Regions from separate parts of the Ferrimonas pelagia genome, predicted to be linked through region 3. Evidence: predicted binding sites of a transcription regulator. Region 3 holds the regulator's gene; each other region holds the start of a gene.
What was found. The regulator LexA, encoded in region 3, represses DNA repair genes until DNA is damaged. The targets are predictions, from matches to a motif close to TACTGTATNNNNATACAGTA.
Positions count from the first base shown of each region.

Region 1: the regulator LexA is predicted to act here: its motif matches at 4,205-4,224, upstream of imuA (translesion DNA synthesis-associated protein ImuA).
Region 2: the regulator LexA is predicted to act here: its motif matches at 1,547-1,566, upstream of ABEA08_RS14175 (YebG family protein).

Region 1 covers NZ_BAABJZ010000004.1:68,450-78,122, reverse strand. Annotated here, with positions in the region: gene ABEA08_RS01675 (TonB-dependent receptor) at 1-1,385, opposite strand, end outside; gene ABEA08_RS01670 (DUF3626 domain-containing protein) at 1,870-2,700, opposite strand; gene ABEA08_RS01665 (putative quinol monooxygenase) at 2,772-3,047, opposite strand; gene ABEA08_RS01660 (sulfite exporter TauE/SafE family protein) at 3,075-3,878, opposite strand; gene imuA (translesion DNA synthesis-associated protein ImuA) at 4,250-4,984, shown strand; gene ABEA08_RS01650 (Y-family DNA polymerase) at 4,984-6,390, shown strand; gene ABEA08_RS01645 (error-prone DNA polymerase) at 6,377-9,580, shown strand.
Region 2 covers NZ_BAABJZ010000089.1:17,043-26,715, reverse strand. Annotated here, with positions in the region: gene ABEA08_RS14185 (ATP-binding protein) at 1-675, opposite strand, end outside; gene ABEA08_RS14180 (response regulator) at 738-1,412, opposite strand; gene ABEA08_RS14175 (YebG family protein) at 1,613-1,885, shown strand; gene ABEA08_RS14170 (phasin family protein) at 1,942-2,316, opposite strand; gene phaR (polyhydroxyalkanoate synthesis repressor PhaR) at 2,522-2,929, shown strand; gene ABEA08_RS14160 (hypothetical protein) at 3,058-3,639, shown strand; gene ABEA08_RS14155 (ketoacyl-ACP synthase III) at 3,705-4,790, opposite strand; gene ABEA08_RS14150 (GntR family transcriptional regulator) at 4,852-5,532, opposite strand; gene ABEA08_RS14145 (D-hexose-6-phosphate mutarotase) at 5,674-6,456, opposite strand; gene ABEA08_RS14140 (hypothetical protein) at 6,730-7,041, shown strand; gene ABEA08_RS14135 (M48 family metallopeptidase) at 7,090-8,883, opposite strand; gene ABEA08_RS14130 (LemA family protein) at 8,896-9,486, opposite strand.
Region 3 covers NZ_BAABJZ010000093.1:64,912-74,584, forward strand. Annotated here, with positions in the region: gene plsB (glycerol-3-phosphate 1-O-acyltransferase PlsB) at 30-2,396, opposite strand; gene lexA (transcriptional repressor LexA) at 2,668-3,291, shown strand; gene ABEA08_RS15395 (SulA-like leucine-rich domain-containing protein) at 3,315-3,746, shown strand; gene coxB (cytochrome c oxidase subunit II) at 3,952-5,529, shown strand; gene ctaD (cytochrome c oxidase subunit I) at 5,543-7,156, shown strand; gene ABEA08_RS15410 (cytochrome c oxidase assembly protein) at 7,160-7,708, shown strand; gene ABEA08_RS15415 (cytochrome c oxidase subunit 3) at 7,705-8,577, shown strand; gene ABEA08_RS15420 (DUF2909 family protein) at 8,629-8,850, opposite strand; gene ABEA08_RS15425 (SURF1 family protein) at 8,890-9,609, shown strand.

The DNA of each region.
Region 1 (9,673 bases), on a different contig from region 3:
ATGCTGTTGGCATCGGAGATCGGCGCATTGGGGGCGAAGCCCAGCTCTGGGGCGACCGTGTAGTAGTAATCGTCCTGGGTTTTGATCTCGTAATCGTCGTAGAACACGCCGGTAATGAAGCGCCAGCGTTCGCTGATCTCACCGCTGATCCGAATTTCATGGGTGCTGCGCTTGTGATCCTGCTGGCCTTTAAAGCCCTTGGTAGGATCGAGACACTCGCGGGTTTCGGTGATGAACTCCGGTGAAATGCCGTAGTTGACGATGTAATCCGGGTTGTCATAGGTACAGGTGTAGTAGGCGGTAAAGGCCCCGGCGTTGTTGTAGCCGATGTAATCAATGGACTGCTGCACTTCGCGGTCGAGGAAGGCGCCGGTGTAGATCAGATCCAGCATGGCCAAGCGGCCGGACAGGGTCCAGGAGGTTTGATTGAAACGATCGGTCAGCTTGTCGGGGAAGAAGCGCTGGACTTCGAGATCGCCCACTTCCGGATCGTAATCGAACACGCCGTCGGAGCCCAGCTCCTGCTGCATGTGCTGCACCAGTAACTGCCAATCGTCGTTGAACTGGTATTGGGCGCCCAAGCGGAAGCCTTTGTAGTAGCTGTCGTTGAAGTCCTCTTCGACGTAGGCACCGTTGTTGATGGTGGTGTATTTGGCGTCCGGGCCGAGATCGACGGCGGAGTTTTCGTTGATGGCCGGATCCAGCGTGAACTCGCCATAGACGTTGTCGATGTACCCACCGCGGTGGACGTTGTACATGGTGGCGCGCACCGCCAGATCATCGCTCAGTGGCAGGTTGATGAATGCTTCGATGGCATTGCTCATCTCGCCGTTTTTGGTCTGCTCGGCGGAGGCGGTGAACCCTGTGCTGAATTGGCCCAATTGCGGCTTATTGGTGATGTAACGGATGGTGCCGGCCTGTGAACTGGCGCCAAACACCGTCCCCTGTGGTCCGGCCAACACTTCCACCCGCTCTAAGTCGGCAGCATAGACATCGAGGTTGCGGCCCGGCGCGGTGACCGGTTGTTCATCCAGGTACAAGGCGACGTTGGGCATGGTGCCCTGAGCGCCGGAGAGCATCACCGAGATAGGCTCAATCGCCATACCACGGATGAATACATCGGACTGACCGGGTCCCCGCCCGCCTAAGGTCACGTTGGGCATATAGCGGACAAAATCATCGAAGTTGCCGATGTTTTGATCTTTCAGATCCTGCTCGCTCAACGCCTGTACTGCCACCGGCGTTTCCTGAATGTTTTGGCGGCGCTTGGTCGCCGTCACTTCGATGGTTTCAATCTCTTTGCGATTAGCCAGTTCATCCGCGGCCACGGGGGCCGTGATCAGCGAGAGGAGGATGGCTTCATGGAGCAAACTTCGCTTAAACATAATGAGTTTCATTATCCATTGGTTTTTTCAGAACGTAGACCGACGAGCTAGGCGCATGCCCGGCAGCTGAGGCAACTAGGTGTTGCGGCTGTAGAGTGCGGTCAGAAGAGGTTTTGAATTCTGGGGAGTTGCAGTGGGTACCAAAAGGGCAGTGCAACGATGGGATCAGGAAGGTAGTGCTGAGAGGCAAAGGCAGGGAGTTGTGCTTGGCATGGGCGTTGCGGCGTCGCAACGGGCCAAGCATAGGGACATCGTTCTGGCCAGCGTTTACGTAATACGTCCCGGCGTGATGCAACCGGCAGATTGAAACGAGACATCCTGTTCCCCTTGCTGTCTTCCTGACAAAAAGCCTGAGTGGACGTCACACAGGCTTAAAAGCGAACGGATTATTTCAAATTAACAGGCTGTTTACAAACTGGATTTGTTTGCGAGATGGGAGAGGTGACGTTGAGGCTTGTTCATTGTCGTGAATGTTTGGGGCGGGCTACGGCTGCGGGTAGCCAAACCGTGCCAGGTAATGCCAAACCTTCTTGATGTCCTGCGGATCATGGCCGAGATGGTGGATGGCGTGGCTGAGGATCTCTGCGGTGATCAGCCCCTCTCTGGCGATCGTCCGGGCGATCTCGATAAATTGCGCGCCACGATAGCCGGGGTACTGCGCCATTTTCTCAATGCTGAGGGCAAAGCCTTGATGCCACTCCAGCGTGACGGGCAACTGCTGGGCCTGGCGCTCGATCTCGGTGCCCTGATAGATGGGATCCAAAACCAACGCCTCGACATCTTGTTGCAGTGACAAAGGGCCGTGGATCTGCGCTTCGATGTAGGCGTCCAGCGGATCACAATCATCAGAATTGAGCTGGTCTATCAGCGGCGCCAAATGTCGATGAGTGGCGAAGTGCTCGGGTTCAAAAAAGCTGTCCGGATAGCAAAATGTGGTGCGGGCCAGGACATGGGCTTTGAGCCGAAAATGGGCCGAGCCAAAGCGTGGTGAGGCGCCATAGGGCAGCGCCTGGACGTTCAATGCGCCGTACTTGGGGCGTTGCGAGGGCAGGGCATGATCGTAACTACCGTCAAATACGCGTTGCTCCCAACGCCAGCGCTCACCGCCAGTAAACGCCGTTAAGCCGCCGTTGCTGGTACCGGTTTCAAACTGCGATTTCAACTGCCCATCCTTGGCCATCGCCAGCAGCAAAGGCATGCCGTCGTGGGTTCGGCGGTCGGTGTGGAAATTGATGGTGATGGGATGATCACAAGAGGCTGCGACGCCGGAGGACTTGGCCTGGATGGCATTGAGGGCGTCGTGGTGTGGGGACACGGGATCTCCTGTGAGCGGATAGGGGCTGAAGGTGATCTTGTATAGCATTAAGAGCCCGGCGGGTAATGTGATCACGCCGATAATTCGTAATGCCTCTGAGCCTGTTGGGTGATCTGCCCCCAGTTGGCGTGTTGGATCCTGTGTTGGTGTGACTCGAAAGCCGCTTTATCGACGAACGCCTCATACACATCAAAACGCTGCGGGTTGTTGGGATCTTGCGAGACTTGGAAGATCAGACACCCCGGCTCATTGAGCGTCAATGCTGTGTGTTGGGGCAGTGCCGCTTCAACGGCGGCTAAGGCCTCTTTGGGGATCAGGATATGGCCTTTGAGAATGACTTTGTTCATACCAACCTCAATATCGGATTTCCTGCCCTAAACCACCGCTATCAGCATCTTAAGGCTGAGCGCCATCAACAAGCAGGCGAAGGCTTTCTTTAACACCGGCACTGGCAAGTGGTGGGCCAGCTTGACGCCGTAAGGGGCGCAGAAAAAGCTGGTGAGGGAGATCAGAATAACGGCGGGCAGATAGACAAAGCCGAAGGTGTACTGCTCCACTGAGGTGTTGGCCCAACCATTGATGAGGTAGCCCAGGGTTCCGGCAACGGAGATGGGCAGGCCAATGGCCGCGGAGGTGCCAATCGCCTTTTTCATGTTGATGTTGCGCCACACTAAATAGGGCACGGTTAGCGATCCGCCGCCGATGGAAACCAAGGCGGAAATGGCGCCAATGCCGGTACCGGCAAAGAAGACTTCGGATCTGCCTGAAATGTTTTTGTCTGGGCTGGGCTTTTTATTTAAAAACATCTGCAGGGCGACGTAGGCCATAAACGCCGAGAAGAACACGGCGAGGTAAAGTGCGTTGGCTCTGGCGGCGATAAAGGTGGCCAAGAAGGTGCCCAGTAACACGCCGCCGCTGATCCCTTTGACGATGTCCCATATCACCGCGTTATTCGCGTGGTGCGCGCGCAGGCTGGACAGGGAGGTGAAGATGATGGAAGCCATTGAAGTGCCCAGCGCCAGATGCACGACTTTGTCGACCGGTACTCCTTGGGCCAGAAACAGCGAGGTGAGGATAGGCACCATGATGCCGCCACCGCCAATGCCCAGCAATCCGGCCATGACACCGACAAAAGCGCCGAGCATTAAGAAAGACACAATCCATTCGAGCTCTAACACAAGGACCTCTGTTCATTGGGAGGAAGCGCGCCGGTGTCTGAGTGAGGGGGTTTGTGTTCCGACGCAAGCAATTTCCGTCCACGTTAACAATCGGGTTCTTTTAACTCAATGACTTAAGACAAAGATGGGTTGGGTGATGATGTTGAGATGCACCCAATCGCGCTTATTGAGGCTGAGATGAAAAACGCCGGCAGTGAGGCCCAATTCCCGATCGAACTGTTCTTTGCGGTCGCCCCTTGCCTGGGGCGATCTAATTACGAGTTTCGTGATCCAGGGATCGCAAGGATAGTGGGATCCACTTGCCTGATTCGGGCCATTTACGGCTATACTGTATAAATGTACAGTTACCGATAAAATTGGCACTTCTCATCATGACAGCGAACGTTTCTGGCCTGCTCACCCGCTCTGACATTTGGCTCGGGCGGCAGTGGCAACACGACAATCAGAGCATTTCGAGCGGCTTTACCAGGTTGGATCAACATCTGGCGGGACAGGGCTGGCCGCAGCATGGCGTGGTGGAGCTGGTGGGGCCGATGCAAACCATGGGCATGGCTGATGACGTGGATGCCGCGGTCTCTCTAGGCTTGACCGATCTGCTGTTGCCGGTGCTGGCGGCACATCAGGACAGCGAACGCTGGCAGTTGTGCGTGGCCCCACCGGCTCCGCCCCATGCCCCGGCGTGGGCAGCGGCAGGCGTCGATCTGGCCCGTTTTGTCTGGGTGGAGGCCGAGTGTCGCAAGGAGCGGCTTTGGACGCTGGAGCACAGCCTCAATTCCGGTCGCTGCAGCGTCATTCTGGCCTGGCTGGACAGCTTAAGTGCCAGCGAAGCGCGGCGGTTGCAGCTGGCGGCGCAAAAGGGCCAGTGTCTGCTGTTTTTGCATCTGCCGGAGTCGGTGCTGGCGGAGCATCATGCGGTGGCGCTGCGTCTTGGCTTGGTGCCCGAAAGCCAAGGCTGCACGGTGCAATTGATCAAGCAGCGCGGCGGTTGGCCACAGCCGGATCTGGCGCTGGCGCTGCCGCATCGTCCTGAGCGCGTACCGCGACCGGGGATGGCGTTACCTCAGAAGAGTGCTTCAGCCGCCGGTGTGGTGCAGGGGCCCTGGTGATGTTGCTCGGCCTGCAATTTGTCGATTTGAGTTTGCACCACAGGGCGCGCGGGCAACAGCTGGCGGGCCAGCCCATTGCGTTGTTTGGCGGCCATCCGCTCAAAGTACTGCAGTGCAATGATGAAGCGGCGCAGCAGGGGGTGGCGGTGGGCCAGAAACTGGCGACCGCCACGGCGCTGTGTGACGCACTGGTGCTGCTGCAGGGGGACGATGGGGAAGATCGCGCCACCTTAGAAACCTTGGCGGAGTGGGCCTACGGTTTCAGCGCCCAGGTACACTTAGTCGCGCCGGACACCCTGGTACTGGAAGTTAGCTCCATGCTGCGCCTGTTCGATGGCCTGGATAACTGGCTGGCCCAGCTCAAGGCCGATCTGATTCGGCACGGCTTGCCGTGGCGGGGGGCGTTGGCTCAGACGCCGCTGGCGGCGCAGTGTCTGGCCCAGAATGGTACCGCGCTGGCGCAGATCGCCCCGGCGGATCCCGCTCTGTCCCAAGCGGCGCTGCACCCTCTGAGTTTGGCCCAATTGCAGCGGCCGGAAGCGGCGCGCCTGGCCAGCATGGGCATTCAGACCCTGGCGCAGTTGATGGCGTTGCCCCGCTCCGAGCTGGGTCGCCGATCTGGCGCCGATCTGCTGTTGTGGCTGCAGCGACTGCTGGGGGAGCGGCCGGATCCCCGTGGCTACTTTCAGCCGCCGAAGCATTATCGGCGCAAGCTGGTGCTGCTCGAGGAGATCGAACATCTGCAGGGGCTGCGGTTTCCGCTCAAGCGTCTGTTTGCCGAGCTGGGCGATCTGCTGCGGCGACGTCAGCTGGCGTTGCCTCAGCTCGACATTCTGCTGCACCATCGTCACCGCCCCACCACGGTGGTGAGTCTGCGCGGGGCGGGCAACGAGCATCGCAGCGAGGCCTGGATGGCCCTGTGTCAGTTGAAGCTGGAGCGGTTGGTGTTGTTTGAACCGGTGATGGAGCTGGAGTTGGTGGGCGAGCGGTTGCAGCCGCAGCAAGTGCACAGCGAGCGGCTGTTTGCCGGCGGGGCGCCGGACGGTCAGGCGCAGGACTTGCTGGCTCAGCTGGCGGCCCGGCTGGGGGAGGAGCGCATCCATGGCCTGCAGGCGGTGGGCGAGCACCGGCCGGAGTACGCCAGCCGCGTGGTCGCACCGGGGCAGGGGCAGGACAGTCGCCAGAGCGTGATCACGACGCTGCAGCGACCCTGTTGGTTATTGACTCAGCCGCAGCCAGTGAGCCGGACGGATTATCAGCTGCTGCGCGGGCCGGAGCGGATCGAATCCGGCTGGTGGCAGGCGGGCGCCATTGCCCGCGACTATTTCCAGGCACAGTGCCCACAGGGGCGTTTGTGCTGGCTGTTTCACAGCAGCGACGGTTGGTTTTTGCATGGCTGGTTCTGAGGATCGCAAGCCATCCCAAGTGGCGTACGCCGAGCTGCACTGTCACAGCAACTACAGCTTTCTCTACAGCGCGTCGCACCCGGATGAACTGGTGGCCCGGGCCGCCGAGCTCGGCTATCAAGCGCTGGCGATCACCGATGAGTGCTCGATGGCCGGCGTGGTGAAGGCCCATCAAGCGGCCAAGCGGCATGATCTGCAGTTAATTATCGGCAGCAGCTTTGTCCTGCCCGGCCCCGCGGCGGCCAACGACGAAGCGAGTCCCGTTGAGCAAGCGCAGACCGTCCGTGACTCGGCGGATGGCCATATGGTGATCTTACTGGCGCAAAGCCGAACCGGGTACGGTCAGATCTGCCGCTTGATCACCACCGCGCGGCGCCGCTGCGACAAAGGGCACTATCGCTTGGATTGGCGCGATCTGAGCGGGGCGGCGTTTTCCGACTGCCTAATGTTGTGGGCACCGGGCCAGCCGCAACAGGGCGCGATCTTGGCCCAGACGCTCAAGGCGCAGTGGCAGGACCGGCTCTATCTGCTGCTGGAGCGGATCCTGGCGCCGGGCGAGGGCGATCGGCTGATGGCCCTGCAGCAGTTGGCCTCACAGCAGGACATTCCGTTGGTGGCGGCGGGGCAGGTGCGGATGCATTGCCGCGAGCGCAAGCCGCTGCTGGATGTGCTCGATGGCATTCGCCAGGGCTGTACGCTGGAGCAGGCGGGCGAGCGGCTGGCCGCCAACGCGGAAGCCTATCTCAGATCCTTATCCCTGCTGCAAAAACGCTACCAGCCCCAGTGGCTGGCGCAAACGGTGGCGGTGGCGGCGCGCTGTCAATTTTCGCTGGATGAGCTGCGCTACGAATACCCGGCCGAGCTGGTCCCCAAGGGGATGGACGCGAGTGACTACTTGCGCCGGGAGGTGAGCAAAGGCGCGCACTGGCGCTTCGGCCGGAGCGTGCCGGACAAGGTGCAGGCGCAGATCGACAAAGAGCTGCAGCTGGTGGATGAGCTGCAGTATCACTACTTCTTCCTGACCATCTACGACATCGTCCAGTTTGCCCGGGCCCAGCGCATTTTGTTTCAGGGGCGCGGCTCGGCGGCCAACTCCGTGGTGTGTTACTGCCTGGGGATCACCGAAGTGGATCCCACCAAGGTGAACCTGCTGTTTGAGCGCTTTTTATCGAAGGAGCGTAATGAGCCGCCGGACATCGATGTGGACTTTGAGCATCAGCGCCGGGAGGAGGTGATCCAATACATCTACGGCAAATATGGCCGCGAGCGCGCCGCGCTGGCGGCGACGGTGATCAGCTACCGCTTTAAGAGTGCGCTGCGAGATGTGGGCAAGGTGCTGGGATTGGATGACGCTTATGTGGAGCATCTGATCCGCGGCACCGATCGGCGCGATAAAACCCTGCGCTGGCAGGATCAACTCACCCAGCTGGGGGTGGCCGAGGCGGGCAGCACCCATGACGGGGCCGGGGCCGGTCAGTTTTTGATCCCTTTAGTCGAGCAACTGCTGGGCTTTCCCCGTCACCTGTCCCAGCACGTCGGTGGCTTTGTCATCGCCTCTGGCTCTTTGTATGAGCTGGTGCCGGTGGAGAATGCGGCGATGGCCGATCGCACCGTGATCCAGTGGGACAAGGATGATTTGGAAGCCCTGGGGCTGCTCAAGGTGGATATCCTGGCACTGGGCATGCTCAGTGCCATTCGCCGCTGCTTCGATCTGATCAACCAATGGAACACCGCCAAGGATGCGTTAACGCCACCGCTGGGGATGAGCGAGGTGCAGTGGGAGCAACCTGAGGTGTACAACATGCTGTGTCAGGCCGACAGCATCGGCGTGTTTCAAATTGAGTCCCGGGCGCAGAGCAACATGCTGCCCCGGCTGCGCCCACGCTGCTACTACGATCTGGTGGTGCAAATTGCCATCGTCCGGCCAGGCCCCATTCAGGGCGATATGGTCCACCCCTACCTGAAGCGGCGTAACGGTCAGGAGGCGGTCAGTTATCCCAGTGAGGCGGTCAAAGCCGTTTTGGCGCGAACTTTAGGCGTGCCTATCTTCCAGGAGCAGGTGATCAAACTGGCGATGGTGGCGGCGGGATTTTCCGGTGGTGAGGCGGATCAGCTGCGCCGGGCCATGGCCAGCTGGAAACGCCACGGTGAGCTGGACCAATTTGAGCGCAAGCTGAAAAACGGCATGGCTGAGCGGGGTTACAGCGCCGCGTTTGCCGATCAGATCTTCCGGCAAATTCGCGGTTTCGGTGAGTACGGTTTTCCCGAGTCCCACTCCGCCAGTTTTGCTTTGCTGGCGTACGTATCGGCGTACCTGAAATACCACTATCCTGTGGCCTTTACTTGCGCACTGCTCAACAGCCAGCCGATGGGATTTTATACCCCGTCGCAGCTGGTGCAGGATCTGCAGCGCCATGGCGGGCGTGTGTTGCCGGTGGATGTGCAGCGCAGCGAATGGGACCATCAGATCGAAGCACACGACGGCCAGATGGCGCTGCGGCTGGGCTTTCGTCTGGTGAAAAGCCTGTCGCAAGCGGCGGCCAAACAGCTGCTTGCGGTGCGTCCGCAGGGGGGCTTTAGCGATGTGCATCAACTGGTGCAATTGACCGGATTGGATAAAGGGGCGCTGGAGGCATTGGCGGGATCGGATGCGCTGGTTGGTGTGGCGGGCCATCGGCATCAGGCCCGCTGGTTGCTTGCCGGGGAGGCGGAGCAACTGCCGCTGTTTGCCGAGCTGCAGGCATCGACCGAGGTGGCGCTGGCCGCACCCAGTGAAGGCGAAAGCATACTGCATGACTATCGTCAGATCGGCTTGAGCCTGGGCCGTCATCCGTTGAGCCTGCTGCGCGAGCAGGGCGAGTTGGCGGGCTGCCTGACGGCGGCGCAGCTGCCCGAGTGCCGTCATGGTCAGCTTATTCAGCTGGCGGGACTGGTGGTGGGGCGGCAGCGGCCGGGCACCGCCTCTGGGGTCACCTTCATCACGCTGGAGGATGAAACTGGCAACGCCAACCTGGTGGTGTGGGCCGATACGGCCCGGGCGCAGCGTCAGCCGTATCTGACCGCCAAGCTGCTTAAAGTCCGGGGCATTGTTGAAAAAGAGGGGGAGGTGATCCACGTCGTTGCGGGCCGATTGCAGGATCTCTCGGATAAGATCGCGGAATTGAGTGTTAACTCGCGTGATTTCCACTGAGCTTGCTTCAGGGTTACTGTATTGTCGAGATCATCTGGTCGCCTTAGGGCAACATTAAGCCACGTGACAGCGTGACAACACCCAGGAGCCGAA
Region 2 (9,673 bases), on a different contig from region 3:
TTGGTAGATCTCCCGCCGCTGTTCGCTTTGCTCGAGCATGTCATTCAGCGCGTGGGTGATCCCGACGAGCTCCGTTGCCTCGGGTTTGCCCAGACGAGAGCGCTTGCCTTCGATGATCTCTTGGAGTTGGAGGCCTAATCGGTTGAGGGGCTTCATGCCCCATAAGGCGCCGCTGATGAGTAACAGTAAGATCACCGGTAGCAATATCAAGCTCTTGATGGTGATCCATGAATTTCGGGCGGCCAACTCCCGCTGGGCTTTGTTGGCGTCGCGAAGGATCACTAAGTGCATTTCACCGCTCGCCGTTTCCATGGTAAGCGGGTAGACGTAGTAATGTCGTTTGGGCGCTAACTCGACGGCTTGGGTTGACCATTTGGATTGGCTACGTTTGACGTGAGCGCAGAGGTCGCCGATAGAACGCTTGCGGACGGCTTGCGACACAAACACGCTATTGAGTTGTTGGTCGCATAGCGTAAACAGATTTTCTCCGGGTTCAAATTGCTCCGCTAAGATCGCGCCTTTTTTCGGTGGCTCGAGCCCCTCTTGCTGCAGCTCATAGCCGATGCCTGTCAGTTGAGTTAACAGGTCGCTGGCGGTTTGGTTGTAGAGGTTGCGTTGGTTGTCATAACGCTCTGCCCCCATCAGTGCCAGTAAGGCGAGAGTGAGCAGCAACATCGATGTGCCGATCACTCGGCGAAAGATGGTTGGGCGGCTGCAATAGGTAAGCCAATTCTCTTTTAACTGCATAATTCGTTAAAACGGTAACCTTGGCCGCGAATGGTGGCGATGGGGTTGTCCATACCGCCGCTCACCAGTTTTTTACGTAAACGGGAGATCATGACCTCGACAGTATTCGGATCGCCCTCGCGATCCTCATAGAGGACATCGAGCAGACGTTGCTTGGAGACCACTTGCTGGTGGTGACGCATCAGGTATTCGAGGATCTGATATTCGAATGCGGTCAGTTCCAGCAGCTCATTGGCCAGAGTGACACGGCGGCCGGTCAGATCAAGGGTCAGATCGTGGCATTGCAGTTCGGGTTTGATGAAGCCGGAGCTGCGGCGAACCAGTGCATGGATCCGCGCTTCCAGCTCTTCGATCCGAAAGGGTTTGACGAGGTAGTCATCGGCGCCAGAATTCAGGCCTTCGACCTTGTCCTGCCAGCTATTGCGGGCCGTGAGGATCAAGATGGGGAAGGCTTTGCCTTGATCCCGCAGTCGCTTGATTAACGATAAACCACTTTCATCGGGCAGGCCCAGATCAATCACCGCCACATCCAGCGGATAGTTGTTGGCCAGATATTCTCCCTCTGCGGCGGTTTGACTCGCTTGCACTTGATTGCCCAAGTCAGTGAGGCGGACTTTTAAGTGGTGACATAATAGCGGGTCGTCTTCGATAACCAGGATCTGCATGGTTGTCGGCTCCATTAATTAATAAGGGCTCAGGGTATGAGATATTGTGCCATAGGAGGTTGTCAGCGTGCCTGTATACGGGCTGAATCAATTTTAGGTCGATGATCGGGCTCGCTGCGAAGATTAACTCACAACACTGTTTTTATGTACAGTTGCTTTTGTTAGCATGGGATCTATTCAAGGACATTGAGGGCACGATCATGGCGGTAATCGTCAAATACGTGGTGGAACGCCAAGGTGAGGAAGTGATGACCTTTTCCAGTAAAGCAGAAGCCGATGCATACGATAAAATGTTGGATCTGGCGGAGAGCTTGGTTGGCTTTTTGGAGTTGCCGGGTTGTTTGTCAGATGAACAGATAGAGCAGCTCTCTCTGCACATGGCGCAGAACAAAGAGCAGTTACAGACGTTGCTGAAAGGCAAAAAAGCGGTTCGAGCACCGGGCAAAGCCCCGAAGGCCGTCGAGGCCGCTTAACGCGAAAAAGGCCCATTGCTCACGCGATGGGCCTTTTGGTTTACCTGGACGAGCAGTTATTCTGCGGCCTTGGTTTTGCGGCGTGGCGCAGGGGCGGGGGCTGCAGCCGTGGGTACAAAGGCGGAGAACAGTTCGGTCACGGTTTTGTTTAGCGCTGTCAATGCTTCTACATTGGCTTTGACATAGCTTTCCGCTTTGCTTTGACAATTGGCGGCAAACTCCTGCTGCTTTTCAATCACCTGCATCGGCGTTTTGCACTCGGTCAGGCTGCGACCGGTTTCGGCACCGGCGGTGAAGAGCTCGGTCAGGTAAGAGTTGCTGCGCAGTGCAACCTCATTGGCAAACTGTACGTTCAGCTCGCTCAATTTCACCTGGTTCTCAATGGTGCGCTGCAGCCCATCGTCGAACTGCTGTTTCATATCGTTGATCATGGCAATAGCTCCTTGAAGGTTTGGGTTGTGGCATTGTGCACTGCACAATTTCACTGTCTAATTTATGATCAGGAAGGTAAGCCGTCAAGCAAAATTGTGCGGTGCACAAAAAACTTCATCTTAAAGCGATGCCGTGAGTGTAAAAGCGCTAGGTGGCCCGGAGTGTAGGCTCTACACTGGTGGAAACTTATTTCGGCGCTGCAATATGAAATTGATCAAACGCTATCCCAATCGTCGCCTCTATGATACCGACCGCAAAGGCTATATCACGCTGCTGGATGTCAGGGGTTACATCAAATCCTATGAGCCCTTCCAAGTGGTGGATTCCAAAAGTGGCGATGACATTACGCGACAGGTCTTGCTTCAGGTGTTATCGGACATGGAGAGCGAGGGACATGAGTCGGTATTAACCAATAAGTTTTTGGAGGAGATCATCCGTTTGTATGACACGCGGATGACGGGCATGGCCGGACAATGGCTGGAGCAGGCGATGGTCGGTTGGCTGTCGCAGCAACAGCGCTGGCAGCAGGAATTAAAGCGGATGCAGGATCTTAATCCCGCCAATATGTTCAGTGCTTTTTTTACGCCATCGAAAACCGATAAAGACAACTAATCTTAATAAGGTCCCTGTGCATTAGCTGGGTTGAGTCCGCGTGGCTGAGCGAGGTTTGGTGCCAGCACCAGCGGTATTGTACGGGGGCGGTTTGCTTCGGTACTTTAGTTCGGTTGGGGGGAGAGAGTATGGCGGTCCCGGCTTTATTGTTGTTGGCTGGAGCGGCGGCAGCGTTGGAATATCGGTCGTATCGAAAGAAGGTGCAGGCTCAGCGGTATCGTCCACCCAGTCAGGCCAATGGCCTGATGTTGGGCCCAAGTCAGTGGATCCCAGGTCAACGATCGGTCGTGCCGGTACCAGGTGCCGTGGTGGTGTGTCATGTCTTTGGCGTGGTGGAGCACACTGGGATCTGGCTGGGGAGCAATGCCATTGCCGAATTGCACGGCAGCGGACTGGTGCGGGCGGTGTCACCTAAACGTTTTTTGCATGGCCGCAGTGGGGCTCGGATCTTTGTCTGCTGCGATCGACTGCATGCCCCGTTGATCCAGCAAGACGCGGTTCAACGTGCGGTGGCGTCGTTATTTACCTATCGCGATTATCATTTGCGGCATAACAATTGTCATCGCTTTATCTGGCACTGTCTTACTGGACAGGAGCAGAAGATCACCAGTTTTTCGCAATTCAATCTTCTGCTGTCGCAGTTGTTTGATACCGGATTATATTGGGATCCCTGCGAGTTGCTTGAGGCCTCCGGCGGACCAATGGAGTGATCCGGCGAGAGATCTTGCTCTCGCCGGAACCGCGCCTTGTTGTCGTGATCTTACCCCATGTCGCTTTATTGGCCGGGTTGCTGGCTTTGATGGGCGACGGCTGTGGCGATCAGCTCCAGTCCGGTCTGATCGCAATGGGGCAATTCGGCGTCTGAGCGCTGGAGCGGCGTGGTGCGTTGGCCCCATTTGATCACGGCGGCGGCAGAGGTGAGACCGGCGCCGAACGCACAAGAGAGTAGGGTATCGCCAGGCTGGATCCGATTTTGCTCTAAGGCATCACACAGCGCCATCGGGATGGTGGCAGCAGAGGTGTTACCGTGTCGCTCAATATTGATAAAGGCTTTGTCGGCGGGTAAGTCCATCTTGGCGATTAAGGTATCGATGATCCGGACGTTGGCTTGATGGGGGATCACCAGATCGATCGCATCGCGCTCCAACCCAGCGTCGGCCATGACCTGCTGACTTAAGCGACCCATACCCGCGATCGCGCGTTTGAAGATCTCCCGGCCGTTAAACTGCAGGTAAAATTGGGTAGCTGAGGGGCTGAAGCGGTCCATGTCACTGCCAAAGCCTGAGACCTTAAGGTGCTCTCGGCCGTCCGGGTCGTTATGCATGGCGTAGCTCAGCACCCCAACCGCTTGCTCGGAGTCGTTTGCTTCCAAGATCACCGCGCCGGCGCCATCGCCAAACAGAACCGCAGTGTCCCGCAGCGTCCAATTGAGGTAGAAGCTGAGCCGTTCGGCTCCGATCAGCAGGATCTTCCGATGCTGGCCGCTTTTTATCTGGGCGGTGGCCAGCCCCAAGCCGTACAGAAATCCCGAGCAGGCGGCGTTGATATCAAACGCCGCACATTGCGCGCCGATCTCTGCCTGTACGGTGGCGGCGATGTTGGGCACTAAGGTATCTGGCGTGGCGGTGGCGAGGATGATCATATCCAGCTCGGCACCAGTAAGGCCCGCCGCGGCCAACGCGCGCTTGGCGGCGACAGTCGCTAACTGAGAGGTGCCGACGTGGCTGATCCGGCGTTCTCCAATGCCGGTACGGCTGCGGATCCATTCGTCGCTGGTGTCCATCACGCTGGCCAGATCCTGATTGGTCAGAACGGCCGGGGGCAAACATTTGCCCCATCCGGTAATTTCGGCGAAATGCATGGGCTACTCCAGTGCTGGGCAGGTTTCTCCTGCCTCATGTTTATTTTAGGTGGTGGGTGGTTCAGTTCACGTTACCGACATGTCCGGCCAGAAGCCGTTTGGCGCCCTCGGCGGAGGCAATAATGTGTTGATGCAGTATATCGGCCGCCCCGGTGCTGTCGCCGCTGCGGCAACGCTCGAGTAACTGTCGGTGCTCTTGCTCGGTCTTTGGGATCCCTCCGGCCAACAATAGTTGCAAGCGGATATAGCGGCCTGCGTTGGTGTTGAGCCCTTTGACAACCTCGATGGTGTGGGGACGGTCTGCGCCAGCGTACAGACTCATATGGAATAAGAAGTTCAGCTCACTCCAGCTGTTGACGGCGTTTTCTTGTTGCAGTGCCGACTCGAGTTGCTCGAGATAGTCTTGTGCCAGGCTCAGGTGATCTTCGGTGAGATTGGGGATCGAGCGGATCAACAGCCCCGGCTCGATCAACGCGCGCAGTTCGAACAGCTCATCGAGTTGAGTGACGGACAGCTCGGTCGCTGTTGCGCCTTTGTGCGCCTCAAAGCGCACTAGCCCTTCGGCCTCAAGCTGAAGCAAGGCTTCGCGGATCGGGATCCGGCTGACATTCAGTTCGTTGGCGAGGTTGCTCTGACGCAAGGGCTCTCCTGCCCGAATGTCACCAGATAAGATCCGCTCTCTGAGCGCTTCAACCACGGCTTGGGTTCGAGTTTTATGAATGGTGGGGCTGGCCTGACTCATTGTTGTCGTTATTGTTAAGCGCGTTGCTTAAGAGTACCTATCCTGTGGTGCGAAAGAAAGCCATGTTATGGGGCGGTTTCCAAGGCGGCGATGTTTATCGTAGGTCTGGACTTGTGAGCTGGGCAACGCGCCGCGTGATGGTCAGGCGCCCATGTCGATGCATTGGCGTAACTCATGGGTTTGGCCGGGCGCTAAGCGGATCGGGGTCATGGCGATGGCGGCTTCGAGACAGAGGAAGCGATGGCTTGATGCGGGATCGACATCGGCCATCTTGGCGGCAACGGCCAGGCCTGGATTCCAAACCACGGTTGCGTCAGCCCCATGGTGACGCAGAGTGAATGCGTCAAACGTCATTTCATGCAGATCGGGCACCACGGAATCGACCGGAACCGGGACCCTCGCGGTGTCGAACTGCAGGCGCTGACCACTCAGCTTATCGTGATGATAACGTCCTTGGATGGCCGGGAGCTGGCATTGATTGACGTCGTCGACGGCGAAATAGCTGTGCAGTGCGCCGCTGAATGACCAAGGGTGTTGATCGGTGTTGCGCACGGTCAGGCTCAAAGAGAGGCTGTGTTGCTCGAGTTCAATACAGAGCAACGCCTCGAATCTGTGCGGCCAGAGCGCTAAGGTGGCGTCGGATTCGGTGAGGCGAAAGATCAATTTGTCCGAGCCTTGTTCGTGCAGTTGCCAAAGGCTGGTTCGGGCAAAGCCGTGGCTCGGGCCGGGTTGAAGATCGCCAAACCAAGGGAAGCAGAGGGGGACGCCGCCGCGGATCGGCTTGGTGCCGCTGAGATCGGCGAGCTCGCTCAGCCACAGCTGCTGTTTGCCCTGATAGTGCCAGCTAAGGAGGTGGGCGCCAAATCGACTGACTCGGAGTTGGTGTAGCCCGTGTTCGAGTTCTATCACCTCAATGGGGTTCACTGTGGATTCCTTCTTCTTCAAAGCGCGCGCTTAACGACGTGCCATTGGTTGATATAAGTGAAACGCTTAGTATTGCGAAGTCATGGCGGTTCAACAATGGGAAACGTGTGACGGGCCAGTGAATGCGGACCGTTTGTACGCTTTACCGGCATTGCGGTGAGGAGGCGTAGATCTTCGCGAAGCGAAGAGTCGTGTCCGGGCGGGAAAAAACTGGCAGTGAGGCGATGATCTTCTAGTCTTGAAGACTCTCATTCAGATATTAGGGTTGCCAAGATGACACCGGAGATCCGAAAACAAATAGAATGGACTCTGTTACCTCTGCTCACGGATGTGTTACCCCATGTCTTTGCCAATGGCGCGAAATTTCACGGCTTTCGAGCGGAGTGCGATGCCTGCGCCGCATCGATCGAATTGCCGGAGATCCATGGTGATCTGGTGCCCGTCGATGGCAATCGGTGCGTACTCAATGCTCGGGCGAAATGCCCGAGTTGTGAGGCGTTTTGTGAATACCACTATCTGCTAAATGCGGAGGGGGAGATGTCAGTCTTGCCCCTACAGGGACCTAGCGCCAGCTTGACCCAATAAAAACACTGGCGCCGCCCACATAGATAAAGAGATAGAGAATGTTGGTTGTTATTGTGCGGTCGGGGCATCGATCAGCAGCGCCAGGCAATGGAGCAGCACCGCTTCTTGCTCGGTGATCTGCCCATCGTGTTCGACGCAGAGCTTAAATGCCGTCATTAAACGGCGCTTGCGCTCGGGCTTGGCGCCTCTCAGACGTGGCAGCAGCTGCGCGGCTTGCTGCCATTGCGGTGAGCCGGGCAATTCACTGAGATAATCCCCTAAGCTGTTGGTGCCTCGATGGTAGGCGGCCTTGGTGGCGACCATGTCTTGGTGTCCGACATGGGCCAACAGCCCCATAAGGCACGCAGCGGCTTGCTTAATTTGCTTGTCGCTGCTGCGCTGGCTGTGATGATCGGTCAGGTAATGGCGTAATACCTGCCAGACACACCAACGAAGCAAGCCTTGATCGTCCAGTTGCCAACAATAACTGAGCTGACTCAAGAGAACCTCTTTTTGCGGGGCAGACAGCTCATTGAGGCTGGGGATCGCCAACTGAACCAGGCACAATTGCTGTTGCTCAGTGAGCCCTTCAAGTTGGGGCTTGAGCTGGTTGATCGCCGCAATCACGCTGGAGTCGAGATCCGCGATGTGTTCGCCACCATGGCGCGGCCATAACAGTGCCAATACCAACTCTCTGGCATCCTCCGGCTCATGGGCACGCTGCTGCATGGGTTGGGGCAATTGGTCGAGAAGCAGGGCGCCGGTCAGTAGCTGGGTGAGACGCTCCGCTTGCTGCCCCTGTGTGCTGCTGGTCTGTGGTTGGGTTGGGGGCGTGCTCTCGGTCCGTTGTTGCATCTGTTTGACTACGGACGCGTACTGACCGTCCCACTGAGGCTGGATCGCGTAGATCCGTTTTTCCAGCGGAGGGTGAGTCGCAAAGGCGCTGGACAGCGATTTGAATGAGCCAAAAAACAGGTGACTGGACTCTGATGCCTTCGGGTGCTCGATATTGCTGGCGTGACTGTCGGCCCCAATAAGCTTTAAGGCATCGGCGATCCCACTTGGGTTGCGGGTGAACTGCACGGCGGAGGCATCGGCAAGATACTCTCGCTGGCGGCTGACCGCGGCTTTGATCGCTTTGCCGAATAGGGTGCCGATCCAGCCTAAGATCAGCAGTGCGATGCCGACAATGGCGATCTTCTGTGCATCTTTGCTTCTGCCGCGACCGGCATGCATGATCAACTCGCCGATCTGACTGAGGAAGATGATCCCCGCCAAAATGGCCATCAGCCTGAGGTTCAGTCGCATATCCCCATTAAGGATATGACTAAACTCATGGGCCATGACGCCCTGCAGTTGGTCGCGATCCAGCTTTTTTAGGCAGCCGCGGGTGACGCCGATCACCGCATCGGCCGGGCCGTGTCCTGCGGCGAAGGCGTTGATCCCATTCTCATGATCCAGCAGGTAGATCTGTGGAACCGGCATGCCTGCCGCCAGTGCCATCTCTTCGACCACATTGCGCAGGCGACGCTCGTCGGGATCCTCAGTATTGGGGCTGATCCGCCGGCCTCCTAGGGATTCGGCAACGGCGCTGCCGCCGCTGCGCAGAGCTAACCATTTAAACAGGCTGACCAGTGCGATCACCGCAATGATCCCTAGTGAGATCATTGCACCGTCCAGTGACAACATCCTATCGAGCAGGGCTGTGAGCGGATCACGTTGTGCTTGCGGCGATGAGCCGATCATAAGCCCTGCGATCAGCGCATTGATCAATACCACGATGCTAATCACCGCGCAGGCAAACAGGAAGACCAACTGACCCGTGCGTTTACGGGCCTGATCCTGTTGAGCAAAAAAGTCCATTGTGCGGCGCCTTTAGAATTGAACCTTAGGAGCGGCCTGGATCTCTGCACTGTCTTCAAACTCGAGTAGGGAGGCATCTTGGCCATGGCCGAACATGCCAGCGAAGATCACCGGTGGAAATTGCTGTTTATAGCTGTTGTAGGCGGTGACGGCATCGTTAAACGCCTGACGGGAGAAAGCGACGCGATTCTCGGTCGAGGTCAGCTCTTCCGACACCTGCATCATATTTTGGTTGGCTTTCAGATCCGGATAGGCCTCCATCACTACATTCAGCCGGCCCATCGCGCCCATCAAAGCGGATTCGCCGCCGGCCAGCTGGCCGATGGCGGCTGCATCGGTGGGGTTGGCGCTGGCGGCTTGCAGGCCGGCCATCGCCTGATTACGCGCGGCGATCACCGCTTCCAGCGTTTCGCTTTCGTGCTTCATGTAAGCCTTGGCGGTTTCCACCAGATTGGGGATCAGATCGTAACGGCGTTTGAACTGCACCTCGATCTGTGAAAACGCATTTTGGTGGCGGTTTTTTAGTGTCACCAGCTTGTTGTAGATACTGATAACGAACAGCGCGATAACGGCGAGAACCACTAACGTAATAAGGGTCGACATGACAACGTCCTGTTTAAGGGAAGAATATTGTGTCTAACAGTAGCGCCACTGTGGAACATTGAAAAGCATCGCCAGCCACAATTCCGCCGAAAAAGCACAAATAAATTAAATCTATCAGGCGCTTAATGGTCGTGCACTGGGGGCGATGCGGTCAGCTTTATCACCGGACGTTGGTGCAGGGCAATCG
Region 3 (9,673 bases):
GTGTTATGCGCGAGAACGTCACCGGGGGATCAGTTCGATTGCACCAAGGTGTTCTGTACCGTTGCGGTGAGCAGTGGCATCACGATGTTATACAGCTCGGCGACCTGCGCCTGATCCGCTTGTTCACCGAGTAGCCCCTGCTCTTTGAGTCGGGTGGTGAGCGTGGTGAACAGCTTCTTGTCGAAAAACTCCGGCGCGCTGATCCCGTGCAGACGTGACATACGCTCGGCCAGTGCCTGGCTGTCGCGCTCCAGTGCACCGCGCTCGATCTCCGGCTCACGTTGCAGCCGCGACAGCACAATGGCGTAACGCTGCGCGGTTTCTTGGAACAGATCGCCCAGATTGCACAGCTCGGCGCGGCGGCTCTGGCGTGGCACCAAGCCTTGCTCACAGGACTCCAGCAACTCATGGCGAACCAGTTCGTTGATCAGCCCCTGCAGTTGGTTTTCCAGTTCTTGCTCATCCAGACCCATAAACAGCTCGGCTTGCAGCAGTGGGTACAGAGCTTTGACCTGGGCGATCAGCTGCTCCTGGGTTTGGCAGCCGCGACGCAGCAACAAAGCGGCGATCAGTGCGGGCAAGATCAGCAGGTGCAAGCTGTTGTTACGGTAGTAGGTCATGGTGACGGCGCTGCCGTCGAGGATGCTGACGATCTCGCCCATGCCATCGGAGGTGAGCTGGAACTTGTTCAGATCCAACACTTGCTGCAATACGGCTTGGCCATCGCCTTCCGGCACCGTGGTACGTGCGGTGTAAGGCACTGAGCGGAGCAGATCCAGATAAAGATCCAGCTGTTTCTCCAGGGCGCTTCGCTCCATCGCGTGCTGCTCGGTGGCCAGCAGGATCGAGGCGGTCAGCGTCATGGCGGAGGCAGCGGCGGCGTCGTTGATGTTACACATCAATCGGTTCGCCAGTTGATTCACGGTCGGGGTTAACCAAGGCTGTTTGGTTTCACCATCGCCGATCTCCTGACGCCAATCCGGTTTCGCTTCATTGAGGAACTGATGAATGGTGATGGATTCGCCAAAATTGACGTAGCCTTGACCGTAGTTACGCAGCTTGCGAATGGCGGAGAACACCTGCCAGGCACTCTCTTTTTCCTTCTTTTTGCCGGCCAGCTCTTTGTGGTAGGAGGCCACCTCCATCACATGGTCATAGCCCAGGTAAACCGGAACCAAGGTAATGGGACGCTCGACACCACGGAGAACGGAGTTGACGGTCATCGCTAGCATGCCGGTTTTCGCCGGTAACAAGCGGCCGGTACGGGAGCGGCCTCCTTCGGTGAAGTACTCGACCGAATAGCCACGCTTGAACAGCTGATCCAGATACTCGCGGAATACGGTGGAGTAGAGCTTATTGCCCTTAAACGAGCGGCGAATGAAGAATCCGCCGCCGCGACGGAAGACCGGCCCGGCTGGCCAGAAGTTGAGGTTCACCCCGGCGGCAATATGCGGTGGCACCATGCCTTGGCGATAGATCACGTAGGACAGCAGCAGGTAGTCCATGTGGCTGCGGTGGCAAGGGACAAAGACGATGCCGTGGCCATCCTGAGATAGCTGTCGGATCTGCTCGGCGCCGCGGACATTGATCCCTTTGTACAGCTTGTTCCACAACCAGGTGAGTACGCGGTCGCCGATCCGCATCAGGCTGTCCGAGTAGTCGGCGGCGATCTCGTCCATGTATTCACGGGCGCGCTGACGGGCTTTTTGCTCAGAGATCTTCTTGCTCTTGGCCTCGTCGGCGATCGCTTGCTTGATCGTCGGGGACGCCAGCAAACTGTGGAACAAGGCTTGGCGATCCGGCAGGCGAGGGCCGGTGGCAACCGTGCGCTGACGCCCGAAGTGAACCCGAGCTACGCGGGCCAACTTATTGGCGATCGTCCCGTCGGTGCCATGCTTGTCGGCCATGTAGCGCAGCGATACGGCGCGGGAGAAGCGAATAAAGTTATCTCGGCCCAACACGCTGATAATGGCCGTTTTACGCAGCCAAGTCGGGTTACTGCTGTTGAGCAAAGTGGCACTGACGCTCTCTTCCTCTTTGCCGGGGTTACGACCCCATAACAGGCTGACAGGAACGATCTGCACATCGAGATCACTATGATCATTATGCAGCGCCAGCAGGCGCTCGAAGCGACCGCGGAAGTCGGTCTCATCGCTCGCTCCGAATAACGGCGTGGCCGATTCCAATGCCACTAGGCGATTGAAGGACTCACCTTTGATGATCAATGGCTCAAACGGGCTGGGCAGTCCCAGCGAAAGGCAGCATTGATGCAAGGCGAGCCGATCAGAGAAGGAGTCGCGCGGGAGTACGTAGACCATGGGGCGAGTGGGATCGAGATCGAGCTCCTCGACAGGGTTTTCCGGAACCGGCTTGCTTTTTACCAGCAGGCGCTGCATCCAGCTGACCGGGCGCTGCCAGTGATTCAGAATTTGGGTACTCACGCGTCTTGCTTCTCTGGGCTATTGAACGATTTGCGCAGAGTGTACACCCAAAGCGATCTGCTGACAGCTACTGGCGCCGATCCTGGCGCGGTTTGCTTGGGGAGATGCGAGAGATCAGACCTCATCGCCTTTAGGAAAAAAGCATTTCGGTGAAATTGCTGTTGAAATCACCAGCTACCTGTATATGATTACAGTATCGATACTGTACAGAAACACAGGGATTGCCATGAAGCCGCTTACTCCGCGTCAGGATGAAGTTTTCAACTTGATCCGGAACCATATGCAAGACACCGGTATGCCGCCAACTCGGGCCGAGATCGCCCGTCAGCTAGGCTTTCGCAGTGCCAATGCGGCGGAGGAACACCTCAAGGCGCTGGCACGTAAAGGTTATATTGAGATCGTGCCGGGCACCTCGCGGGGCATTCGCATTCTGTACAGCGAGCCTGAGCCGGAGCAGTTGGGATTGCCACTGATCGGCCGAGTGGCGGCCGGCGAGCCTATCCTGGCGCAGGAGCATGTCGAATCCCACTATCAGATGGACGCCAACCTGTTTCGCCCAGCGGCCGATTATCTGCTGCGGGTGCGAGGGGATTCGATGAAGGAGATCGGGATCCTCGACGGCGATCTGCTGGCGGTACATCAGACTCAGCAGGCCCGGAATGGCCAGGTGGTTGTGGCGCGGGTTGGGGAAGATGAAGTGACGGTAAAGCGATTTCAGCAGCAAGGTAACGTCGTCTATCTTCACGCTGAAAACGAAGAATATGAGCCGATCGTCGTCGATCTAGCGGATACAGCGTTGGCGATCGAAGGCTTGGCAGTGGGCGTGGTCCGCAATGGAGACTGGCAATAATGAAGACTCAGCAAGGAACGCAGATGAATCATCCCGGTTTATGGCAGAGCGGTCGCCGCAGTTGGCCTGCCGTCGCCCAGTCCGGTTGCAGCGACCAAGGTGATGCGGTCACGTTGGCCCGTTTGACGCCGGCATTGTCAGAGTGGGCGCAGCAGTCCGGTTGGGTGGTGTTGATCAATCCCCCGGCCGGGCATTGGGCAGAGCTGCTGTCCGAGGCTGGGATCGTGGCCAGCCGGGTGCTGCGTGTCCGCTGTGGTGACGACGTGGAGGCGCTTTGGGCGCTGGAGCAATCGCTGCTGTCCGGCACCTGTGCGGCGGCCTTGGCTTGGCTGCCGACCCTAGATCACCGTGATAAACGGCGCCTGCAATTGGTGCAGAAGCGCGCTCACTGTCCCGCCGTGCTGTTTCAGCCCGGGCGTGAGGATGTTATTACGGTGTCGAATTCAATTCACTGAAAATCCCTCTATTCTGAGTTTTGTGATCTTGATCAAGCCTTGAACAGGCTGTAGCTTAAAACTCGAATTCAAGAGAATAACTCAGGCAGCTGTACGGCAGATGTAGTGCAATCGAGTATGCACGTGCCCATGCCCATTTTAGGGGAAGGAGCGAGCATAGAGCTGGGTTGTGCTGTGGCCGCTCTTTCTGGACGTTGCGAAAGCAATGCTCAGAGGAGACGTATCTGTGAAGTACACGCTGTTGGGCTGTTTGTCGGCCCTGATGGTCTCGCCATCAATGGCATCGGGATCACTCTGGAACATGACGCCAGGAGTGACAGAGATCAGCCAGCAGGTTTTTGGCCTGCATATGACCATCTTCTATATCTGTTGTGTGATCGCCTTGCTGGTGTTTGGGGTGATGATCTATTCACTGATCCGACACCGCCACTCTAAAGGCGTGACACCCGCCAACTTCCACGAAAGCACTAAGGTCGAGATCGCCTGGACCGTGGTGCCATTCCTGATCCTGATCGGTATGGCCGTGCCTGCCACCAGCACCCTGATCGCCATGGAAGATCCCTCCGATGCTGAGTTGACCGTGCAGATCACCGGCTCTCAGTGGAAATGGCACTATCAGTACTTTGGTCATGACGTTGGCTTCTACAGTCTGATGTCGACGACTCAAGAGCAGATCGAGAACCAAGCGGAGAAGGGCGCCAACTATCTGTTGGAGGTCGATAAGCCGCTGGTCATTCCCGCCAATCGCAAAGTGCGTTTCCTGATGACCTCGGATGATGTGATCCACTCTTGGTGGGTGCCGGCCTTTGCGGTGAAGAAAGACGCCAACCCTGGGTTTATCAACGAAGCCTGGACCAAGGTGACGACACCTGGGACCTATCGTGGCCAGTGTGCCGAGCTGTGCGGTAAAGATCATGGCTTTATGCCGGTGGTGGTCGAGGTGTTGCCAGAGGCCGAGTTCGACGCTTGGCTGGTTGAGCAGAAGCAGATGGCGAACGCGGCGGCGGACGCCGAAGCGGCCTCGCTGGGACAGGTTTTGACCTTGGATGAGTCAATGGCGTTGGGTGAGCAGATCTACATCGGTCGATGCGCCGCCTGTCACCAACCCAATGGCATGGGCCTGCCAGGTGTCTTTCCCGCCATTAAGGCCAGTCCGGTGGCGCTGGGGGATATCGGTGCGCACATTGATATCGTCGCCAATGGCAAGCCCGGCACGGCGATGCAGGCTTTTGCGGCACAGTTGAGCCTGAAAGAGTTGGCGGCGGTCGTGACCTATCAGCGCAACGCGTTTGATAACAATACCGGCGACGTGGTCCAGGCTGCCGACGTTAATGGCGGCTCGGTTGCGCCTCAGGCGGCGACTCCAGCACCAGCGGGAGCCTTAAGCGATGAGGTGACCGCAGTTGCTTCTGCCACCGCCGAAGCGGCAGCCGTGCCCTCCGAGCCCGAACCTGCTGCTGAGCAACCATTGGATCTGGCTTCGGCCATGAGCTTAGGAGAGCAGGTGTATCTGGGACGATGTGCCGCCTGTCATCAGGCCAACGGCATGGGCTTGCCTCCGGCATTCCCGGCCATCAATGGCAGCGCCATCGCCAAGGGCGAGATCGATCAGCACATCGATGTGGTGGCCAATGGTCGTGCAGGCACGGCCATGGCGGGTTTTGCCAGTCAGTTAAGCCGCAAAGAGCTGGCGGCAGTGGTGACTTATCAACGGAATGCCTGGGATAACCAAACCGGGGAAGTGATCCAGACCGCCGACGTTGACGCAGTGGCTGGCCAGTAGCAGGAGAACAACAATGACGACGGCATTAAAAGAGCGCCAGCACGATCAGCTAGGGCACGTTGAGAGCCACGACGAACACCATACGCACCCCTCCGGCGGCATCATGCGTTGGTTGCTGACCACCAACCATAAAGACATCGGCTCGATGTACCTGTGGTTCAGTTTCATTATGTTTTTGACCGGTGGGGCCATGGCGATGGTGATCCGGGCTGAGTTATTTCAGCCGGGATTGCAGTTGGTGGATCCCCACTTTTTCAACCAGATGACCACAGTCCATGGGCTGATCATGGTGTTCGGAGCGGTGATGCCGGCCTTTACCGGCCTGGCTAACTGGATGATCCCCATGATGATCGGGGCGCCAGATATGGCGCTGCCGCGCATGAATAACTGGAGCTTCTGGATCCTGCCTTTTGCCTTTGCCCTGCTGCTGGGCAGCCTATTTATGGAGGGCGGTGGCCCGGCATTTGGTTGGACCTTCTACGCGCCTCTGTCGACGACGTTTAGCGGCAATTCCACCGCCTTGTTTGTGTTTTCAGTACACATCATGGGGATCAGCTCCATCATGGGGGCCATCAACGTGGTGGTCACCATTGTGAATCTGCGCGCGCCGGGCATGACCTGGATGAAACTGCCGCTGTTTGTCTGGACTTGGTTGATCACTGCGTTTTTGTTGATCGCGGTGATGCCAGTACTGGCCGGGGCGGTCACCATGGTGCTGACAGATAAGTACTTTGGCACCAGCTTCTTCGATGCGGCCGGCGGGGGCGATCCGGTGATGTTCCAGCATATCTTCTGGTTCTTCGGTCACCCCGAGGTGTACATCATGATCCTGCCGGCCTTTGGGGTGATCTCCGCCATCGTGCCGGCGTTCTCGCGCAAGAAGCTGTTTGGCTATGCCTCCATGGTCTACGCCACGGCGTCGATCGCCGGCTTGTCGTTTCTGGTTTGGGCGCACCACATGTTCACCACGGGCATGCCCGTCGCGGCCGAGCTGTTCTTCATGTATTGCACCATGCTGATCTCGGTGCCCACCGGGGTCAAGGTGTTCAACTGGGTGGCCACCATGTGGCGCGGCGCCATCAGCTTTGAGGCGCCGATGTTGTTCGCGATCGCCTTTATCGTGTTGTTTACCATCGGCGGCTTATCCGGCTTGATGCTGGCCATCACACCGGTGGATTTCCAGTATCACGATACCTACTTTGTGGTGGCGCATTTCCACTATGTGTTGGTGACGGGGGCGGTGTTCTCGATCATGGCCGGCGCCTATTATTGGTTACCGAAGTGGACCGGCCATATGTATTCAGAGAGCCTAGCCCGCTGGCACTTCTGGTGCTCCATCATCTCGGTCAATGTTCTGTTCTTCCCCATGCATTTCCTCGGGTTGGCAGGCATGCCGCGACGGATCCCGGACTACGCGCTGCAGTTTGCCGACATCAACCAGGTGGTTTCCATCGGTGGTTTTGCCTTTGGGTTGTCTCAGTTGATCTTCTTGGCGCTGGTGATCAAGTGCATCCGCGGCGGCGAGAAGGCCCCCGCCAAACCGTGGGATGGGGCGGAGGGATTGGAGTGGACCGTGCCGTCACCGGCACCGCTGCATACCTTCGATACGCCACCGGTGGTGAAGTAATTCATGGCGGGCGGAAATCAACGTCTGATCACTACGCTGTTGCTGGTGGTGATCGGCATGTTTGGCTTCGGTTTTGCGCTGGTGCCTTTGTATGACGTGTTTTGCGATATCACCGGGATCAACGGCAAAACGTCAACGGAAGCGGCAACGGCCAGCCAGAGTGTCGATAAGCAGCGACTGGTGACGGTGGAGTTCATCACCTATGTGCGCGGGGATATGCCGTGGGAGTTCAAACCGAAGATCGAGCGGATGCAAGTGCATCCGGGCGAAACGACCCAGGTGGCCTTTCTGGCGCGTAACCTGTCCGGGGCGGATACGGTGGGCCAAGCGATCCCGTCTGTGAGTCCGGGGCAGGGTGCCCTGTATTTTTCTAAGATCGAATGCTTTTGTTTTAACAATCAACCGTTAGAGGCTGGTGCTGAAACGGAAATGGGGTTGGTGTTTTATGTGGATCCGGAGCTCCCTGAGTCGATCCGGACGCTGACCTTGTCTTACACGCTCTACAACATCACCGAGCAGGCGATGAGCGTGGCTAAGGAGAGGGAATCATGAATCAATACGAGAAATATTACGTCCCGGCAACCAGCCCCTGGCCGATCGTCGGTGCGGTCGGGTTGTTTTTGATCGCGCTCGGGGCGGGCAACTATGTGGCCAATCTGGAATCCGGCGGCGGTTTCGGTGGACTGGTGCTGCTGGCTGGGATCGCGGTGATCCTGTTTATGGTGGTGGGCTGGTTTCGCCACGTGATCCAGGAGTCGATGAGTGGGCTGTATTCGGCGCAGATGGATCGCTCCTTCCGCCAAGGTATGTCTTGGTTCATCTTTTCTGAAGTGATGTTCTTCGGTGCCTTCTTCGGTGCGCTATTTTACGCGCGTATGGTGGCATTGCCCTGGCTCGGTGGGGCGGGCAACAATGCCATGACGGCGGAGGTGTTGTGGCCAACATTCGAGGCGGTGTGGCCGCTGATCTCGACGCCAGATGGCACCACGACGCAAGCGATGGGTTGGTCTGGCTTGCCGCTTTACAACACCATTATCCTGGTGGTGTCTTCCGTGACGCTGCACGTGGCCCATGTCGCGCTGGAGCAGGATAAGCGTAAGGTGCTGACGGCGTGGTTGGGGTTGACCGTGCTGCTGGGATTGGCCTTCTTGGTGTTGCAGGTGGAGGAATATGTTCACGCCTATACCGAGATGGGGCTGACCCTGAGCTCGGGGATCTACGGCAACACCTTCTTTTTGCTCACGGGCTTCCATGGCATGCATGTGACGCTGGGCACCATCATGCTGATCGTCATGTTTTTCCGCGTGTTGAAAGGCCATTTCAGCCCGGATAACCATTTTGCTTTCCAGGCATCCAGTTGGTATTGGCACTTCGTCGACGTGGTCTGGCTGTGTCTGTTTGTGTTTGTGTACGTGCTTTAAGGCTAGGGGCAAAGGGCGTGCTTCGGCCTGAGCCCCATCATCGAGCCTGTGCTAATAGGGCCTTGGATTGACCGGCATGAGTCCACTGAGTAGGGCGACGATAAGCAGCAGTAAGATCAGGGCGGACAGGCCGACCCGGCGACCCAAGTAATGGGTCATGGAGCGTTGCTCCGTGCTGTTGCCATGGCGGATCATGCTGATCCCTGCCCAGATCAGATTGAATAGGATATAGAGCAGTAGCAGTACGATGACGGTTTTTATCAGTATGATCATGTCGGCTCCTTGCCGCTGCCCGCATCCGGGGCGAGACATATGCTAAGTGTGCGATCCCTCGTGGGTGTGGTTATTACTGTGCTGGCGACCGTGCTCTTGGTCAAGCTTGGCGTTTGGCAGCTTGAACGGGCGGAGTTTAAACGCGATTGGATGGCTCAGCTTGAAGCGCGGGGGGAGCAGCCATTGGCGTGGCCGCTCGGCACTGTGGAATTGGCGGGTTATCGTTTGAGCGTTTCTGGCCACTGGCTGCCCGAAAGGGCGCTGCTACTGGATAACCAAACACTGGATGGCCAGGTGGGGTACCGCTGGCTGGTGCCGATCGAGATCGAGCCAGCGCAGCCCTGGTTGTTGGTGGATCTGGGTTTTGTCCCGGCTCCGGTACGACGCAATGAACTGCCAGCGCTGCCCGAGCTCCCGCCTTTCAGTCATGTATCCGGCCGCTTGTATCAACCCGGCGTGAATCGATTGGCGGCGCAGTTGCTGCCAGAGAGCGGGGCCGTCACCCGGATCCAGGCATTGGAGTGGCCGGCGCTGTCGACGCTTTGGCAGCATGAGGTGGTGCCTGCCCTGCTCTGGCTGAAACAGCCGTCTGAACTGGGGTTTGCCCGTCCGTGGCGACCAATCAACTTAGCCCCGGAGAAACATCAGGCCTATGCACTGCAGTGGTTTTCTCTGGCAGTGGCCTGTGTCTTGATCAGCTTGACCCTCGCGTGGCGCGGGCGCTTGCATCGGCGCGATCAGGCCGATAACTTGGGCTAATCAGCGAGCCATTCCAGATCGCTAAGACAAGTTGTTGTCACCCGCAGTACCGGTGATAGATATG